Regions from separate parts of the Pseudomonas sp. AC355 genome, predicted to be linked through region 1. Evidence: riboswitches for the same ligand, from Rfam matches in the RefSeq annotation. Region 1 holds a riboswitch; each other region holds the start of a gene.
What was found. Region 1 has a riboswitch for cobalamin ahead of ACZ0AI_RS17915 (CbtB domain-containing protein). Riboswitches for the same ligand answer to the same signal wherever they lie in the genome.
Positions count from the first base shown of each region.

Region 2: it holds a riboswitch for cobalamin, as region 1 does, so the genes downstream of both, cobG (precorrin-3B synthase) here and ACZ0AI_RS17915 (CbtB domain-containing protein) in region 1, are expected to answer to the same signal.
Region 3: it holds a riboswitch for cobalamin, as region 1 does, so the genes downstream of both, ACZ0AI_RS06005 (ABC transporter substrate-binding protein) here and ACZ0AI_RS17915 (CbtB domain-containing protein) in region 1, are expected to answer to the same signal.
Region 4: it holds a riboswitch for cobalamin, as region 1 does, so the genes downstream of both, ACZ0AI_RS01995 (TonB-dependent receptor) here and ACZ0AI_RS17915 (CbtB domain-containing protein) in region 1, are expected to answer to the same signal.

Region 1 is NZ_OZ409843.1:3,817,362-3,821,863, reverse strand. It holds gene ACZ0AI_RS17925 (hypothetical protein) at 92-661, opposite strand; gene ACZ0AI_RS17920 (hypothetical protein) at 654-1,952, opposite strand; cobalamin riboswitch at 2,174-2,375, shown strand; gene ACZ0AI_RS17915 (CbtB domain-containing protein) at 2,471-2,656, shown strand; gene ACZ0AI_RS17910 (CbtA family protein) at 2,667-3,386, shown strand; gene ACZ0AI_RS17905 (cobalamin biosynthesis protein) at 3,383-3,790, shown strand; gene cobM (precorrin-4 C(11)-methyltransferase) at 3,938-4,502, shown strand, end outside.
Region 2 is NZ_OZ409843.1:3,667,720-3,672,221, reverse strand. It holds gene ACZ0AI_RS17300 (precorrin-2 C(20)-methyltransferase) at 1-671, opposite strand, end outside; gene ACZ0AI_RS17295 (precorrin-8X methylmutase) at 680-1,312, opposite strand; gene cobG (precorrin-3B synthase) at 1,309-2,664, opposite strand; cobalamin riboswitch at 2,761-2,966, opposite strand; gene cbiE (precorrin-6y C5,15-methyltransferase (decarboxylating) subunit CbiE) at 3,103-4,308, shown strand; gene ACZ0AI_RS17280 (cobalt-precorrin-6A reductase) at 4,305-4,502, shown strand, end outside.
Region 3 is NZ_OZ409843.1:1,260,656-1,265,157, reverse strand. It holds gene ACZ0AI_RS06025 (HEAT repeat domain-containing protein) at 1-776, shown strand, start outside; gene ACZ0AI_RS06020 (DUF971 domain-containing protein) at 773-1,066, shown strand; gene ykgO (type B 50S ribosomal protein L36) at 1,285-1,440, opposite strand; gene ACZ0AI_RS06010 (type B 50S ribosomal protein L31) at 1,437-1,697, opposite strand; cobalamin riboswitch at 1,978-2,173, shown strand; gene ACZ0AI_RS06005 (ABC transporter substrate-binding protein) at 2,348-3,364, shown strand; gene ACZ0AI_RS06000 (FecCD family ABC transporter permease) at 3,361-4,395, shown strand; gene ACZ0AI_RS05995 (ABC transporter ATP-binding protein) at 4,392-4,502, shown strand, end outside.
Region 4 is NZ_OZ409843.1:406,504-411,005, forward strand. It holds gene otnI (2-oxo-tetronate isomerase) at 1-530, shown strand, start outside; gene ACZ0AI_RS01990 (LacI family DNA-binding transcriptional regulator) at 567-1,610, opposite strand; cobalamin riboswitch at 1,726-1,944, shown strand; gene ACZ0AI_RS01995 (TonB-dependent receptor) at 2,055-4,193, shown strand; gene ACZ0AI_RS02000 (ABC transporter ATP-binding protein) at 4,244-4,502, shown strand, end outside.

The DNA of each region.
Region 1 (4,502 bases):
AGTCACCTGTATAGACCACAAGCCCCCTAAAGTTCTGTACGAAAATTCGCTGCATACAGAACAATCACCGGAGAACCGGAAACCTGAACGCTCAGCGCCAGAAATGAGAACATCTATTGGGGTCATTTTGCGAAGGCGAACACGGCAGCAGACAACCTTGTTCTTTGAAACTCACTTTAATGTGAAGCGCCTCTCTGCCCGGTGTATCGAGTGAGTACTCACTCAAACAACTTTGCCCCTTAAGAAAACGAAATAAAAATAGATCGCCATTGGCAAAACGCAGGTTCAGATCCTGAGGCCCGTTCCAGCCCGACTTAGAGGGAATAAGAAATCGCCACCCCCCATCCCCCAGCGCCTCACCTTTTAAATCTAGCGAAGAATAATCTTCATCAACTTTCAGAGTTGGATAGGCCACCAAAAATATATATGTCCCTGCAACGCCAATATCCGAATCGATCACATTACGGCGAAAGGCACTACTCAAAGTAGGAGCATCGTCTTTGGCATAGTCATATTGCACTTCTAAGCTGCCCAGACTTTTACCTTTATCGAATTCTACGCTAGGTACCGTCGGCGTATATTCATGCGAGCGACATCCCGCCAGAAGAAGTAACAACACTACAAAGAACACTTGTTGAAAAAGAAATTTTGATTCACTCATCATAACATTCCATACAATCAAATGCGCCGCGACTGGCTATATCGATAGCCTGAGTATTGGGGTCAGCGGTCCGATAAACTCTTACGAACAGCTTCACCGCCCCACCCCTGACGATATGATGATCTTCATTAAGCGGCTCCATGCGCAAACCCTGCGAAGCGAAGTGACGAGTCATGGCAGACAATATGGAACTCCTTTCCATCCGTGTGTAAAGACGCGGCAGGAATTTTTTTCCTGAGAGCCCAAACGCTTCGACATTGACACCGAGCAACTTAAGCGGCCGATCTAAGGAAAATGCCAATGGGAGTTGATGACCGCTATAATAATACACACCACAATTACAGGGTGGCATCAATCGCAAATCATCGACAGGCAGCACTTTTATACCGGGATGGCCAGCGCGAAAGTTTCGCCAGGGCAATGGCTTTCCACTTTTGACCAAGCTCTGATAATAGTTCTGAAGGAACTTATAAAAGTCCGTCGATACTGGCTCTGGCTCCGTAGTTTTACCCAAACCTCGAAGATGCCATTGAGCGCCCACGCGGTACCATTCAAAATTCTTTTTCGTCCATTGGTACCTTGCATAAGGCTCGAACAGACCAAACTGCGAACCACGATCATATCTGCCTGTAGCGTCTAGGCGTCCCCCCTCAAGGCGAACCTCCTGACGGGCTTCTTCCAATGCCTTCTCGTCGGGCCAGATCATGCCAATCAGCCCTTTACCTGGCTCCATCAGAATGACGGCCCCATAGGCACTGCGTGACACGGCACGGCTGAGGTCTGGAGAAACCAACAGCAGGCCCTCATCGCCATATGGCGCAACGGAGTATTTACGCAGCTCACCTGTCGATGCGGACAATGCCAGGTCGAATTGAGGAAATACCCGCAAGTCGGGATTGCTCTGCGGCCACCCCAGCATGGTGAACGTGCTGAGTGGAGTTGCAACCGGTACACCCGTTTCATGGATATTAATCAACTGGGCACCCGTCTTGAAGTACTCGAACGACAAGACCTCTTTACCCGTACCCACAGCCAGCAGTGTCCTGTCATCACCTAACAGATAATAGCGGCTGTTGCGCTGGTACCAGTCACCGACCGGTTGAAGTTGTTTTCCCCTGTAGGAGAACCGTCGGCCCCGATCCAGAAATGCATTGGCTTCATCTATCGATATGGCGCGGCCAAAGCCTGGAATCTCCAAGCCATGGGCAGGTGTTGCCTGCAGCGCTGGACTGGACAGGGCTACGAGAAGGAAGGCGCAAATGCGCCAGAAAAAGAACGGTAAAAATTTCATCCCTGATATACCCATCAAAAGCTGATAGTAATGGCCAATCTCCGATCAGCCTCCTGAAAATTATCGCAAAACAAGGTGCGTTAACAATTTTAATTGGGATCAGTTAGCAAGATCATCCAATCTCAACTATCGGGTACTTGAATGACCTCCGGGCAACGCACCACGCAAGCTCTTACCCACAAATGGCGTAACATATTGACGCATCTGCCGCTTCATGGTGTTCTTGCGCAGTTGTTTCAGGTGTCTCACGCCGCCGTGCGTGAGGTGAAACGGGAAGCCGGTTCGAGTCCGGCGCTGCCCCCGCAACGGTAAGCGAATGTCAGGATCGTTTTGGCCACTGTGCGAGAGCATGGGAAGGCCGATCCTTATCACTGCCCAGTGATCATCGTGAGCCCGGAGACCGGCCTGAATCCTCTGTTTGGCAACCCGCGGTGGGCGGGCACGCGCCGACTATCGCCCGCCTGTGCGGGCAGTCTCGCCGTGTCCTGCTGTGCCGTTTACCCCTGAGGTCTACGATCATGTCCAGCAGCGTCCTTTCGAATTCCACCGCCTCTGCGCGTCCCTTGTCGCAACGTATCTTGCTCGCCGTTGGCAGCTGCGTTCTGGGCGCCGTGCTGATCTTCTTCGCCGGCTTTTCCCACGTAGAAGCCCTGCATAACGCCGCCCACGATACCCGGCATAGCGCCGCGTTTCCGTGCCACTGAGGACGCCATGATGATCAAGCGCATCGCCCAGACTGCCGGCTTCGCCGGCCTGCTCGCCGCCATCGTGCTGACCTTGTTGCAGAGCCTGTGGGTAACCCCACTGATCCTGCACGCGGAAACGTTCGAAGTCGCCGAGCCCGCCGCCATTATTGAACATAACCACGACACCGCCAGCTCCGCTCACGACCATGAAGCCGCAGGCGGTCACGGCCACGATGGTGAAGCCTGGGCACCCGAAGACGGCTGGCAACGGCTGTTATCCACAGGCTTGAGCAATCTGGTGGTGGGCGTGGGCTTCGCACTGATGCTCGCTGGCCTGTTCACCCTGCGCGCCCCCGAAAAAACCTGGCAGGGCCTGCTCTGGGGGCTGGCCGGTTTCGCCACCTTCGTGCTCGCGCCCTCGAGCGGCTTGCCGCCGGAGCTGCCAGGTACCGCCGCGGCCGAGCTGCTACTGCGCCAGTACTGGTGGATCGGCACCGCTGCTTCGACCGCTGCAGGCCTGGCGCTGCTGGCATTTGGCGGCAACTGGATGCTGCGCATACTGGGCCTGGTGATTCTGGCGCTGCCCCATGTGATTGGCGCACCGCAGCCTGAGGTGCATGAAAGCCTGGCACCCGAAGCGCTGGAGCACGAATTCATCCTTGCCTCGCTGCTCACCAACGCTGCGTTCTGGGCTGCTCTGGGGCTGGCTGCCGCCTGGTTCCATGACCGCACTCGACACGCAGAATGAACGAGCGCCCTACCCTCGTCGCTGGCCTGGGTTGCCGGCGCGGGTGTTCGCTGAGCGAGCTGCTGGCATTGCTCGACGATACGCTGGCCGAGCATGGCTCGAGCACTGCCAAGCTGACAGCCCTGGCCAGCAGCGAACACAAGGCTGACGAGCCCGGATTGCTGCAGTTGGCCGAGCATCTGGGCCTGCCCATCAGCTTCATGCCCGCGGATGCGCTGACGGGTTACCATGAGCGCCTGAGCCAGACCTCGGCTATTGCCCTGCACGTTACCGGCAGCCCGAGCGTTGCAGAAGCCAGCGCGTTGGCCCTGGCCGAACGCCTCGGTGGTCGAACCGCACGCCTGTGGATAACCAAGCGCAAGAGCGCCACTGCCACGCTGGCTATCGCAGACATCGAACCTTAGAAACGCCGTTACTGTAGGAGCGTCGACCTCGGCGCGAAAGAATTGCAGCCTCGCCGCGAAACGGCATCGCTCACGCCATTCGCCGCGGGGTCGCGGCTCCTACAGCAGCAGGCCTCCACCATTTGCCGCTTGCAGCCCAGGAATCCCATGACCGTCTATTTCATCGGCGCCGGCCCCGGCGACCCCGAGCTGATCACCGTGAAAGGCCAACGTCTGATTCGTTCCTGCCCCGTAATTCTCTACGCCGGTTCCCTGGTGCCCGAAGCGCTGCTCGAAGGCCATCAGGCCAGCCTGGTGGTGAACACCGCCGAACTGCATCTCGATGAAATCATCGCCCTGCTGCACGCCGCCCACGGGCGCGGCGAGAATGTGGCACGGGTACATTCCGGTGATCCATCGCTGTACGGCGCCATCGGTGAGCAGATTCGTCATCTGCGCGCCCTGGGCATCCCTTTCGAGATCATCCCGGGGGTCACCGCGACGGCAGCCTGCGCCGCCCTGCTGGAAAGCGAGCTGACGCTGCCGGATGTTTCGCAAACACTGATCCTCACCCGCTACGCCAGCAAATCACCGATGCCCGAGGGCGAGCAGCTGCATGATCTGGCTCGGCACGCCGCGACCATGGCCATCCACCTGGGTGTGCAGCACCTGGCGAAGATCGTCGGCGAGCTGCTGCCGCACTATGGCGCCAGTTGCCCGATCGCGGTGGTGC
Region 2 (4,502 bases), 150 kb from region 1:
ATGCGCTGGTTGGCCATGGTCGCCCGTTCCACGTAGTGAGCACGGTCGTGCAAACCAAGGTCCTGCAGCACGCGACGCACTTTCTCGAAGTTGCGCCCCAGTTTCATCACCACGGCGGCTTCTGCATCGCGCAGGCGCTCGCGCAGCTCGTCTTCGGGCAGCACGCCAGAGAGCACCGACAAGCTCTGATTGCGGTACACCAGCGGCACGCCGAGCACCGCCGCGCTGCCGAGCATCGAGCACACGCCGGGGATCACCTGGGCCTCGTAGCGCTCGGCCAGGCGGTCGTGCAGGTACATGTAGGAGCCGTAGAAAAACGGGTCGCCTTCGCAGATCACCGCCACGTCGCGACCAGCATCCAGATGCTCGGCGATCTGCACCGCACAGGTGTCGTAGAAGTCGCTGATCACGCCTTCGTAAGTCAGTGGCGGTTCGAGTTTTTCGGTGGTTACCGGATACACCAGTGGCAGGCGCTGCTGGCTGTCGTCCAGGTGGCCTTCGATGATGCCGAAGGCGTTGCCGCCCTGGCCGACATTGGCCTTGGCCTTGGCCACGAAGTAGCCGACCACGGGTGACGACTTGAGCAGGCGCAGGGCCTTCAGGGTGATCAGCTCGGGGTCGCCCGGGCCGACGCCCAGGCCCAGCAGGCGGCCTTTTCCGGGGCGGTCCATACCGTTCATCACTCGACCTCCGTGGCCAGGGCGTTGACCGCGGCGGCGGCCATGGCGCTACCGCCCCGACGGCCCTGGACGATCACGTAGGGCACGCCATGCTCGGCAAAGGTGCTGGCGAGCAGATCCTTGGACTCCGCCGCGCCCACGAAGCCCACCGGGAAGCCGAGAATCAGCGCTGGCTTGGGCGCGCCCGCAGCCAGCATGTCGAGCAGATAGAACAGCGCGGTAGGTGCGTTGCCGATTACCACCACCGAGCCTTCGAGATGCTCGCGCCAGTGCTCCAGCGCCACCGCCGAACGGGTGTTGCCCAGCTTCTTGGCCAGCTCAGGCACGCCAGCATCGTTGAGGGTGCAGAGCACCGGGTTGGCCGCTTGCAGGCGCGCACGGGTCACCCCTTCGGCGACCATGCGCGCATCGCAGAGAATCGCCGCGCCATTGGCCAGGGCCTGGCGACCGGCCGCACCGGCACCCGTGGAGAAGCGTAGATCCTGCACCACATCGACCATGCCGCAGGCGTGGATGACCCGCACCGCGAGCTTCTCGAGATCCGCCGGAATGGCGCTCAGGTCGGCCTCGGCGCGGATGATGGAGAAGGAATGGCGATAGATCTCCTGACCATCGCGGATGTAATCGGTCATCGGGTGAAACTCCAGGTATCGGGAAGCGAGGCCAGCAGTTCGCTGGCCTCGTCAAGTGTCAGGTGGCGGGCCAGTGGCGCGCCGAAATCGTTGCTGTCCGCCTGGCGGGCGAACAGATCGTAGCGGCCTTCGGCTACCGCCAGCAGGGTCACGGGGGCACGGTGGGCGGCGGCGCAGGAACGGCTGCAGCCGCTGAGGTGGAGGCCGGCCAGGCGGCGGCCAGCCTTCAGCGTCTCGGCCATGCGGCATCCATCGGCTTTGGTATCGGCCAGGCCCTTGGCGCAGCCGCTTGAGCCGGTACAGGCGATGATGCGGGCTAGCGGCGCATCGGCATCGACCAGCAAGCCGAGCCCCTCCAGCGCCTGGAGGGCTGCCTGCGCATCGGCTGTGGCGACATTGGGCAGCAACACGCTCTGCCAGGGGGTCATGCGCAGGCTGCCATCGCCCAGACGTCGAGCCAAGGCGGCGAGTCCGAGCAGCTGTTCGGCGTCGAGCCGGCCCAATGGAGGGACGCCACCGACATATACCCGGCCAGGCTGGCGCTGTGCGCCGATGCCGATATGCGCTTGAGGTTCGGCCGGGCGGCGTCGCCACTCATCCGCGCTCAGCAGCACGTCACCCAGACGCTCGCCCAGGCGCTGCAGCAGTTCGCTAGCAGGGTGAGTGGCGAGCAGGTGGCGCATGCGTGTCTGCTCGGGCGTGGCCAGTTCAAGAAACAGGTCGAGCAGCGCCAGCAGCAGCTCATCGGCATGGGCCTCGGGCACCACGGCCAGCGCGGGCACATCGCCAGGCGCTTGTGGCGGGCAACCGGCGAGACCGAACGCATAGCCGATCTGGCCATCCAGCGGCAGGGCGCTGAGCCAGATATCGTGAGGGTGTTCGAGCATGGCCAGGCGTTCGCCGCCATCGAGTAGCAGGGCGAACTTGGCCGACAGCGCGTGCAGGCGTGGGGTGTTCTCCAGCGTCGTCAGCAGGCGGGCGGCCAGTGGTGATACGTCGACCAGCGCCGCCGGATCGAGGCCGGCCGCCGGGCTGACCATCAGGTTGCGCACATCGTCGGCAGAGGGTGAATTCGGGCCGAGGCCGGCGGCCAGCAACTCGCCGATCAATGCGTCTTCACTGCCGGCGTGGATGCCGCGAATCTGCAGGTTGGCGCGGTTGGTGGCTTCGATCACGCCGCCTGCATGGTGTTGTGCGGCCTGGGCTATGCGCTCGGCTCCGGTGGCATCGAGGCGCCCGCAGGCCAGCTTGATCCGGCAGATGCCGCCATCCTTCGCCTGCACGATACGCAGCAACCCCGGACAGGCCGAGGGGCGAACAGCAGGGGATGGAATGCAAAAAGCCTGTTTCAACGGATCACCGGGGTCGGGTCACATGGGCATCCGTTCGAGGATAGGCCAGAGAAGGAGGAGCTTCTATCACCGGGACACCCCGCCCGGTGTGGGCACATGCGACTGAATCCGTCGGCAGGTCTCCTGGCTCGCAGGTCATGGCGCGTGGCCGGCCTTCCCGGTTTCCCAGTGGCGATTGGCGCATGCGCTCGCTGCAACAGTTGCGGGGGCAGCCACGCCGCAGAACGATCTGCTCGTGTTCCCTCTTAGGCCCGCGCCTACGTACCACGTAGCCGACGGACACCGACAGAGGCGCTATTATGCCCGCTTTGTTCGCTAGGATGAAAAGCCGCGTCGTCCGATAGCGTGCAGCATCGGACGCGGAGCGTCGTCCTGGGCGGCATTCCCACGCGGAGCGTGAGGAACGATCTGGGCGATTTTGATAACGAGGAAAAACGCATGACACGCTGGCTAACCGTCGTGGGCATTGGTGAAGACGGCTACCCCGGCCTCGGCAAGGCGGCGCGACATGCATTGCTGGCGGCCGAACAGGTGTTTGGCAGCGAGCGCCAGCTGGCGCTGTTGCCGCATTGCATCCGTGCCACACGTCTGGAATGGCCCAAGCCCTTTTCCCTGGCGCCGGTGTTGGAGCGCCGCGGCACGCCGGTTTGCGTGCTGGCCAGCGGTGACCCGATGTTCTTCGGTGTCGGTGCCAGCCTGGCCCGCGAGCTGACGAGCGAGGAGCTGCATATTCTGCCGGCGCCTTCCTCCTGCTCGCTGGCGGCGGCTCGCCTGGGCTGGCCACTGCAGAGCACACCTCTGGTCTCGCTGGTGGGTCGTCCGCTGGCAGCGCTCAATGCGCAGATTCATCCCAGCGTACGCCTGCTGGTGCTGAGCAACGATGGCGAGAGCCCGGCGGCCATTGCCGCATTGCTGCGCGAGCGTGGCTTCGGCCCCAGTCGGCTGAGCGTCTTCGAACACCTGGGCGGTGAGCGTGAGCGGCGTATCGATGGCCTGGCTGATGGCTGGTCGCTGGCTCGATCTGCTGATCTGAATCTGGTGGCGATCGACTGCGTGGCCAGTGATGACGCCATGCGCCTGCCGCTCACGCCGGGCCTGCCGGACGATGCCTATCGCCATGACGGACAACTGACCAAGCGCGATGTGCGCGCCATCACCCTGGCGCGCTTGGCGCCGCTGCCCGGCGAACTGCTCTGGGATGTCGGTGCCGGTTGCGGCTCCATCGGCATCGAGTGGCTGCGCGCGCACCCCAGCTGCCGCGCCATCGCCATCGAGGCTGATGAAGGACGCCAGGGGCATATCGCCCACAACCGCGATGCCCTTGGCGTGCCGAGCCTGCAACTGGTGGCCGGGCGGGCACCCGAGGCGCTGGCCGGGCTGGCAGCGCCAGACGCCATCTTCATCGGTGGCGGGGTGACCGCGCCCGGCGTGCTGGAAAGTTGCTGGCGCGCGCTCAAGCCCGGTGGTCGGTTGGTGGCCAACGCCGTGACCCTGCAGAGCGAGGCGGCGTTGATCGCCTTTCGTGGCGACCAGGGCGGCGAGCTGACCCGTATCGAAGTGGCCCAGGCGCGCCCGCTTGGCAGTTTCGACACCTGGCGCGCCGCGTTGCCGATCACCCTGCTGCAGGTCAGCAAGCCGTTATGAGCCGCATCCTGCTACTGGGCGGGATCGGCGAAGCGCTGAATCTTGCCCGTCGCCTTGGCCCCGCACATATCTATAGCCTGGCCGGGCTGGGCAAGGTGCCGGAGGATCTGGCCTGCCAGGTACGTGTCGGTGGCTTTGGTGGTGTCGAGGGGCTGGCGGATTTTATCCACAAGCAGGGCATCGACCTGCTGGTC
Region 3 (4,502 bases), 2.6 Mb from region 1:
TGGAAGCCTGGGAGGAGCCCGAGGTGGTAAATGCCCTGTGCGCTGCGCTGACCGATGCCGACGCCCGCGTGCGCGGCGCCGCAGCTCAGAGCCTCAGTGAATTGAAAACCGCCGATGCCGGTCGCGTGGTGCTGCCCTGGGCTGTCCATGCCGACCCGTTCGTCCGCGCCAGTGCCTTGCGAGCCCTGCGCGAGTTGCGGCTGATCGACAGCGTACCCACTGCCGTCGCCGCGCTGCAGGACAGCGATGCCTTCGTGCGCCGTGAGGCGGTAGGCATCCTCGGTTGGTTGAAACAGGTCGATGCGCTGCCCCAACTGGCGCGCCTGGCCAGTGACGATGCCGATACCGAAGTACGCCGCGCCGCCACCGGTGCGCTGGGTCTGGCCAGCGACGACAGCGTGCTGCCGGCTTTGCAGACGGCGCTCAAGGATCGCGAATGGCAGGTGCGTGAGGAGGCAGCCACCACCCTCGGCAAAGTCGGCCAGGCCGGCGCCGGCCCTGCGCTACTGGAGGCGCTTGGCGACAGCTATTGGCAGGTACGACTGCGTGCCGTGCGCTCGCTCGGCCGCCTGCGATTCGCTGCGGCGCGTGAGGCGCTGGTGGAACTGCTCGGGCACGCGATCAGCAACCTGCGCAAGGAGTCCGCACTGGCGCTTGGCGAGCTGGGCGACGCTCAGGCACTGCCAGCATTGCTGGCTGTTGAGCACGATGCCGATCCGGAAGTGCGCAAAGCGGTGCGTATCGCCATCGGCCAGTTGCGCCTGCAAAAGCCATGAACCAGGCACCCGTCGCAATACATAACAGTGCCACGCAAGCGACATTGACCGTGGAGTGGGGGCAAGGGCAGGTACAGGTGCTTGCTCACGGGCGCCTGCGCGCCGGGTGCCCGTGCTCGAAATGCCGGGCGGCCCGGCTGGCGCAGCGCATCGACGTGGCACCGGATGGCGTCCGCATCACGGCAGTCCACCCTCAGGGCTATGGGCTGCAACTGGTATTCGACGATGGCCACGACCGCGGCATCTATCCCTGGAGCTATTTGCGTGAGCTGGGGGAGGTGGCAGGTTGAAGTTGGCCGGGCTTGTCGCATGGCCAGGTCGTCACGGCGCCAGCCGCGGGATGACCGCAATCGCATTCGCGCCGAGGGCGGCGCTCCCACCGAAATGGCGCTGAACATCCATTTTGCAGACGCCTCGATACTGTAGGAGCCCGCTTGCGGGCGAATGGTTGTCGCGCCGCGGACTTGGAGAGACGGCTGCGATCGCGCCGAGAGGCTGATGCAGGCACTTACCCCTTGTTCTTGCGCTGCGGTTTGGGCCGGCCTTGCACGCACTTGAAGCGTGGCTCGGTCTTGCAGATCACGTAGATGCGGCCACGACGTTTGACGATCTGGCAATCGCGGTGGCGCAATTTGGCGGTGCGCAGCGACGCGAGCACTTTCATGAGCGGGCTCCTGCAAAACCGGCGAAGCGCTTGTTGAAGCCGGCCACTCGTCCTTCGCTTGCAGTCTGGCGCTGCTGGCCGGTGTAGATCGGGTGCGAGGCGCTGGAAATATCGAGCGTGACGTAGGGGTAGACGTTGCCGTCGCTGTGCTCGCGGGTCTTGTCGGTGCTGACCGTGGAGCCGATCAGCCAGTAGGCGTCAGCCGAGACGTCGTGGAATAGAACGGGGCGATATTCAGGGTGGATACCAGGTTTCATAAGTGCTCCAATAAATACGTTATAAAGTAACAATATTCAGTCTTATTGATTTTTGTTCTCATTTCAAGCCCGAATCTGGATTTTTCCCGCAGGCCTCAATCGGCCCTCGGATCTTCCAGATCAGAAGCTGAAATGAGCGCTGAACTGGACTTGCTAAATTGTTATGTTGTAACAATAATGGCCGCCGAAATTAGCCGTACAAGTGCTGCACTGGCTTCCGGCTTGTTGGGATGAATGCGCAGAAACTCCAGCGAAGCGCTGCAGGGGAGCGACCTAATCGTTTAAGATGCCGCCCGCCGGTTTCCGCGAGGAATTAATAGGGAATCCGTCGCCACCTCTGGTGGCCAAACGGAACTGCCCCCGCAACTGTAGGTACTGAGCATCGTTGCATTAGTGTCACTGGGTTCGAATCCGGGAAGGCCGCAGCGTTGCCACGACGTACCAGTCAGGAGACCTGCCGGCATAGGTCTGAGCAGCTGCAGTGCAGCCCTGCTCGGGCGCTGCAATCGAACCAGCCGGCGGGGTGTCCGGGAGGGGCATCCGTAATCACCTTCCTTAGGGACAGGTGCGGCCATGGCCGCTTGGCGTGATGTGTTCTCCAGCCTGCGCACTGCCATTTATGCGTATCTGTTGATTGGGAGATCACCCGCATGACCGTGTCTCGTTTTGCCGTTCTGGCCGCCACCCTTGGCCTGTCTTCGATGGCGCTGGCCGCCGCCCCGACTCAGTATCCCCTGACCCTCGAGAACTGCGGCCATGAACTGAGCTTCGCCGCTGCGCCCAAGAGCGCCGTGACCATCGGCCAAGCCGGCACAGAAATTCTCTATTCCCTCGGGCTTGGCGACCGCCTGGTGGGTACCTCGCTGTGGTTCAGCAACGTGCTGCCCGAGTTCGAGACGCAGAACGCCAAGGTCGAGCGGCTGGCCGACAATGACCCGAGCTTCGAGTCGGTGATCAACAAGCGCCCCGGTCTGGTGGCCGTGCAGTTCGAGTGGATGGTTGGCAAGCAGGGCGTGGTCGGCACCCGTGAGCAGTTTCACGAGCTGAAGATTCCCACCTACATCATGCCGTCCGACTGCGAGGGCAAGGACAATCTGGTCGGTGCCGACGGTACCCGCCTGCAGCCTTTCCAGATCGACAGCCTGTACAAGAGCGTGCAGCAACTGGCGCAAATCTTCGACGTGCAGGCTGAGGGCGACAAGCTGGTCGCCAGTCTGCAGGACAGGCTCGGCAAAGCGGTCGCCAACGCCGGGCAGCGTCAGGCCAAGCAAATCTCCGCTGCGTTCTGGTTCTCCAGCGCCGATCTGGATCTCGATCCCTACATGGCCGGCCAGAAAGGCGTCGCCGACACCATGATGAAGTCGCTGGGCCTGCGCAACGTGGTCGAGTCCAGCGAAGAGTGGCCGACGGTCGGCTGGGAAACCCTGGCCAAGGCCAACCCGACCGTGCTGGTACTCGCGCGCATGGATCGCCGCCGTTTCCCGGCTGACGACGTGGAGAAGAAACTCGAATTCCTGCGTAATGATCCGGTCGCCAAGCACATGGATGCCGTGAAGAACGGCCGCATCGTGATTCTCGATGCTGACGGCATGCAGGCTTCGCTGCGCATGGTCACCGGCATCGAAACCCTGGCGAAGGCCGTTGACGGGTTCGATCTGCAGAAATGATTGCTCGCGGCTCCCGCCTGTTCCTGCTCACCATCATCTGCCTGCTGTTGCTGGCCGTAGCGGTGGTCGTCGGTGTGGCGCTGGGGGAGACCCGTATTCCGCTGTCGGTGGTCTTCCAGGTGCTGGCCAACAAGTTGTTCGGGGCAGGCTTCGTGCTCGACCCGATCGACGAGGGCATCGTCTGGAACTACCGCCTGACCCGCGCCCTGGTCGCCGCCTGTTGCGGCGCCGGGCTGTCGGTGTGTGGGGTGGTGCTGCAGGCGCTGCTGCGCAATCCACTGGCCGATCCTTATTTGTTGGGGATTTCCGCCGGTGCTTCCACCGGAGCGGTTTCGGTGGCGCTGCTGGGGCTCGGCGCGGGCATGCTGTCGCTTTCGATGGGCGCCTTCATTGGCGCAATCGCCGCCTTCAGCCTGGTCGCATTGCTGGCGCGGGCAGCGGGCGGCGGCGCGCTGAATGGCACCGGGCAGATCATTCTCGCTGGCATCGCCGGCTCCCAGTTGTTCAATGCACTGACCTCGTTCCTGATCACCAAGTCGGCCAGCGCCGAGCAGGCCCGGGGCATCATGTTCTGGCTGCTCGGCAACCTCAGCGGCGTCAACTGGCACGATGTCGCCCTGGCCGTGCCCGTGGCGCTGGCCGGGGTGCTGCTGGTGGCCTGGCATACCCGCGCCCTGGATGCCTTCACCTTCGGTGCCGAATCGGCGGCGTCGCTGGGCGTACCGGTGCGCCGGGTACAGGCCACGCTGATCGCCTGCGCGGCGCTGGTCACGGCGGTGATGGTGTCGATCGTCGGCTCCATCGGTTTCGTAGGCCTGGTGATTCCTCACGCTGCACGGCTGCTGGTCGGCGTGCGGCATGGCCGGCTGGTGCCGGTCGCAGCCCTGACCGGCGCGGTGTTCCTGATCGCCGCCGACGTGCTGTCGCGTACGGTGATCAAGGGGCAGGTACTGCCGATTGGCGTGGTCACCGCGTTGATCGGCGCGCCGGCCTTCGCGGTGATTCTGGTACGTGGGAGGCGGGTGCGGTGAGTACGGTGCTGCAGTGCAGCGACTTGGGCTGGTCGGTGAAGGGAAGGGCGATCGTCGCCGGCGTCGACCTGCAATTGCGCCAGGGCGAGACGCTCGGTCTGATCGGT
Region 4 (4,502 bases), 3.4 Mb from region 1:
TCCGCGAGGGCGTCGATCGCGCCATCGAATATGCCCATGCGCTGGGCTGCCCGAAGCTGCATGCGATGGCCGGATTGGTGAGCGAGGAGGGCATGCGCCCGCGGATGCGCGAGGTCTACCTGGAAAACCTGCGCTATGCCGCTCGCCGCCTGGCCGAGCACCGACTGACACTGCTGATCGAGCCGATCAATAGCCGCTCGATACCTGGTTATTTCATCAATTATCAGGCAGAGGGCCACGCCATTCTCGCCGAGCTGGGCGAGCCAAATCTGAAGGTGCAGATGGATTTTTTTCATACGCAGATCATGGAGGGCGATCTTACGGCGTGCTTCAAACGCTTTCAGGCTGGGGTCGGGCATATACAGATTGCCGGCGTACCGGATCGCCACGAGCCGGACACCGGCGAGGTGAACTATCCGCAGCTATTCGCCCTGCTCGACGAACTTGGCTATGACGGCTGGATTGGTTGTGAATACAACCCGAGAGGCCTCACTGAAGACGGTTTGGGTTGGTTCGCACCTTGGCGTTGAAGTGCGCGGGGGTGGCATCGTCAAGTGCCGAGCGGGCTATGCGCTCTGCCGTTCGATGATCCTGAAACCGGTATCGATGCGCACTTTCACTGGTTCTTCGTGGGGATGATCGAGGCGTTGCACCAGCGCGCGGGCCGCCTGCACGCCGATGTCCGCGCCGTTGATGCACACGGTGGAGAGGGCCGGGTGCAGGTGAGCGGCGCTGCTCAGGTCGCCAAAGCCCATCACCGCCAGATCCTGCGGCACGCGAATGCCCAGTTCGGTGGCTTCTTCCAGCACGCCGTGGGCCAGGGTGTCGGAACTGCACACCAGTACATTCGGGCGCTCGCGACCTGCTAACAGACGCTGCAGGCCCTCACGGCCGAGGTTCACCGTTGCCGGTGGCGGCAACACCACGCGCGGCACCTCGGTAATCCCCTGGCTCGCCAGTTCGCTGATCAGGCTTTCGCAGCGTCGGTGGCCGCGTGGGTCATCCAGGGTCACCACGGCGAAGCGCCGATAGCCCTTGCCCATCAGGTAGCGCGCGGTGGCCACGCCGACCGCTTCGTGGGAAAAGCCCACCAACATGTCCAGCGGCCGCGGCGCGAGATCCCAGGACTCGACGATCGGAATGCCCGAGCGCGACAGGCGCGTGCGGCTGGCTTTGGTGTGTAGGGTGCCGGTCAGTACGATGCCATCGGGGCGCCGCCGCAAGATGGCGTCGAGTAGCTGCTCTTCGCGTTCGGCGCTGTAGTTGGTCAGGCCGATCAGCGTCTCGTGGCCGGCTTCGGTGAGGGTGTCGATCAGCGCCTGCACCGTGTCCGAGAAGATCGAATTGGCAATCGTCGGCACCAGCAGGGAAATCAGCCGGCTGCGCTGCTCGGCCACGCCGGTGAGCATGGCCGGCACGTAGCCGGTCTTGTGCACGGCACGAAAGACCTTTTCGCGCAGTTCCGGGCGGACGATCTCCGGCTGGTTGAGCGTGCGCGACACGGTGATCGGCGAAACGCCTGCGACCTTGGCCACATCCGCCAGCGTCGGCGGCTTGCCTGGGGCGGTAGCGGAGCGCCTGCCGGTCGCTCGATCATCGTCTCGCTGCATCCTGTGTTTCCTGGCCAATCCGGGGTCGGGCGATGTTATCCCAGCCGGCGATGCCATGGTGCATGGATCGAGGCCGCTGCATGGCGATGATTGACGGCTCGACGCTTCGATGGTCAGATGCGCGCCAGTTTCAGGTGTCCCATGCCGCCGTGCATGGGGTGAAACGGGAAGCCGGTTCGTCATTGAGAGGTCACCTCCAAAATGATCAGTCCGGCGCTGCCCCCGCAACGGTATGCGAGCGAAGCATTCGATTAACCACTGTGCCACGGCATGGGAAGGTGAATGCTTCATGACCCTCGTGAGCCCGGAGACCGGCCCGAAACTTCTGTTTGGCAAACCCGCGGTGGGCGGGCGCAGGCCGGTTTCCGTGGGCTTCGTGCGCCTGCGATTCCCTATGCGTTGTTCCCTCCGGGATTCATTCATTCCTGTTTCGAGTGGAACGACATGTCCCGATATTCCCTGTTCGATGCCCTGTCGGGCAAATCCCTGCGCATGGGCCTAGTGCCCTGCGTGCTGTTCGCCTTGCCGGCTCAGGCCGCCGAGTCGAACGCTTCAATAGCCTTGCCCTCGACGGCGATCACCGGCACGGCCGATGAGTCGTCGCCGCCTGATCTGCATACGCTGGCAACGACCGGCTCGCGCCTGAATCTGACGCCACTGGAAACGCCCGCCAGCGTCAGCAGCATTGGCGCCGAGCAGATCCAGAAGCGCAACAACGCCACCGTCCAGGAGGCCGTCACCCGTTCACCTGGCATCACCTTCATGGGCACGCCCGGCAATGGCGGCACCGCGTTGTCCGCCCGGGGTTTTACCGGGCACAGCTCGACCATGCAGCTGTATGACGGCACCCGTCTTTATGTCGGCGCCGGCACCGTGACCTTTCCGGTCGATACCTGGTCGGTGGAGCGTATCGACATCCTCCGTGGCCCGGCCTCGGTGCTGTACGGCGAAGGGGCGACGGGCGCGGTGATCAACGTGGTGCCGAAGAAGCCTTTCGAGGGCGAGATCCGCAATCGCGTGCGTCTGGGTTACGGCTCCGATGATCGTCAACAGATGGCACTCGATAGCGGCGGCTCCCTGAACGACCGCCTGAGCTACCGTTTCAATCTCAATCAGCAGGCCAGCAATGGCTGGGTCGACCGTGGTGATTCCGAGAGCCTGGCCATCAGTGCTGCATTGCGCTGGGAGGCGACCGACGACCTGAGCTTCACCCTCAGTCACGATTACGGTAATCAGGAGCCGCAGCAGTATTTCGGCACGCCGTTGGTGGATGGTCACTACCGCGAAAGCCTGCGCGAGCGTAACTACAACGTCGAGAACGCCACGCTGCAGTACAACGACCAGTCGACCCGCTTGGTGACCGACTGGACGATCAGCGACAACCTGAGTGCCAGCAACCAGCTGTACTACCTCAAGACCCAGCGGCGCTGGCGCAACGCTGAAACCTACACCTGGCAGCCGGGTGATTTAGTCGAGCGTAGCGATTTCATCAGCATCAAGCACACCCAGGAACAGATCGGCGACCGCCAGACGTTCACCCTGCAGCATTCGCTGTTCGGCCTCGACAGCCGCACCGTGGTTGGCGTGGACTACAACTCCATCCGTTTCGTGCGCAAGCATGATTTCGGCAATACCCTCAGCGACAGCGTGCCACTCGGCCAGTCCGGTGGTGGTAGCTACATCAGCAATGACCCGTATCGCGCTCGCGAAGCCAATCAGGCGCGTCAGTTCTCGTTGTTCGCCGAGAACCGCACGCAGCTCACCGAGCAACTGGCACTGGTCACCGGTGTGCGCCGTGACCAGGTACACCTGAATCGTGATGATCTGCTGGCCGGCACCCGCAGCGACCGTAGCCTGACCGGCAACAACTGGCGCGCCGGCCTGGTGTTCGCGCTGACCGATGACTTGTCGCTGTACGGTCAGTACGCCACCAGCACCGAAGGCGTCGGCAACCTGCTGACTCTCAGTGCGGGCCAGCAGCAGTGGGATCTGAGCACCGCCAAGCAAACCGAAGTGGGCATCAAACAGCAGTTTTTCGATAACCGTGGCGAGTGGACGCTGGCCGCCTATCACATCGTCAAGAACAAGCTGCTCAGTACCGACCCGGCCAACCCGACCGTCCAGCAGCAGGTTGGCCAGCAATCCTCGGATGGTATCGAGGCGACCCTCGAGCTGCGCCTGCCCTATGCCGTGCAGCTGTCTGCCAATGCGGCACTGGTGCGCGCCGAGTACGACGAGTTCGTCAGCGGTGGCGACGATTTCCAGGGCAATCGCCCCACCAACGTGCCGCGTCGTTCCGCCAACCTGTGGTTGAGCAAGGACTTTGCCGAGCGTTTCAGCGTCGGTGCCGGCGCCCGTTATGTGGACAGCCGCTACGCCGACAACGCCAACAGCGTCAGGGTACCGAGTTACACCGTGGTGGACGCCAACTTCGACTGGCATCTGCAGAAGGATCTGACCCTCGGCCTGCAGTTGAACAACCTGTTCGACCGTCAGTACGCCACCACCACGAGCAACAATGGCCAGCAGTGGTACCTGGGCGAGCCACGCTCGTTCTTCGTCAGCGCTGACTACAGCTTCTAAACGCCGGCGCACCGGGTAGTTTGCCGGTGCGCCACAAGCAGGAGTCGGGCATGTCGAGGCTACGTATCGAAAAGCTGTCATGGGCCGTCGAGAGTCGGCGCAGTGCGCCACGCTGGCTGTTGCAGGACATCGATCTGCATATCGGTGAAGGCGAGTTCGTCGGCCTTATCGGCCCCAACGGCAGCGGCAAGACCAGCCTGTTGCGCTGCGCCTATCGTTCCAGCGAGCCGGCGAGCGGCAGCTTGCATCTCGACGGCGAGAACCTCTGGCGGCAGACCCCGCGCTGGAGTGCGCAGCGCATCGCCGTGG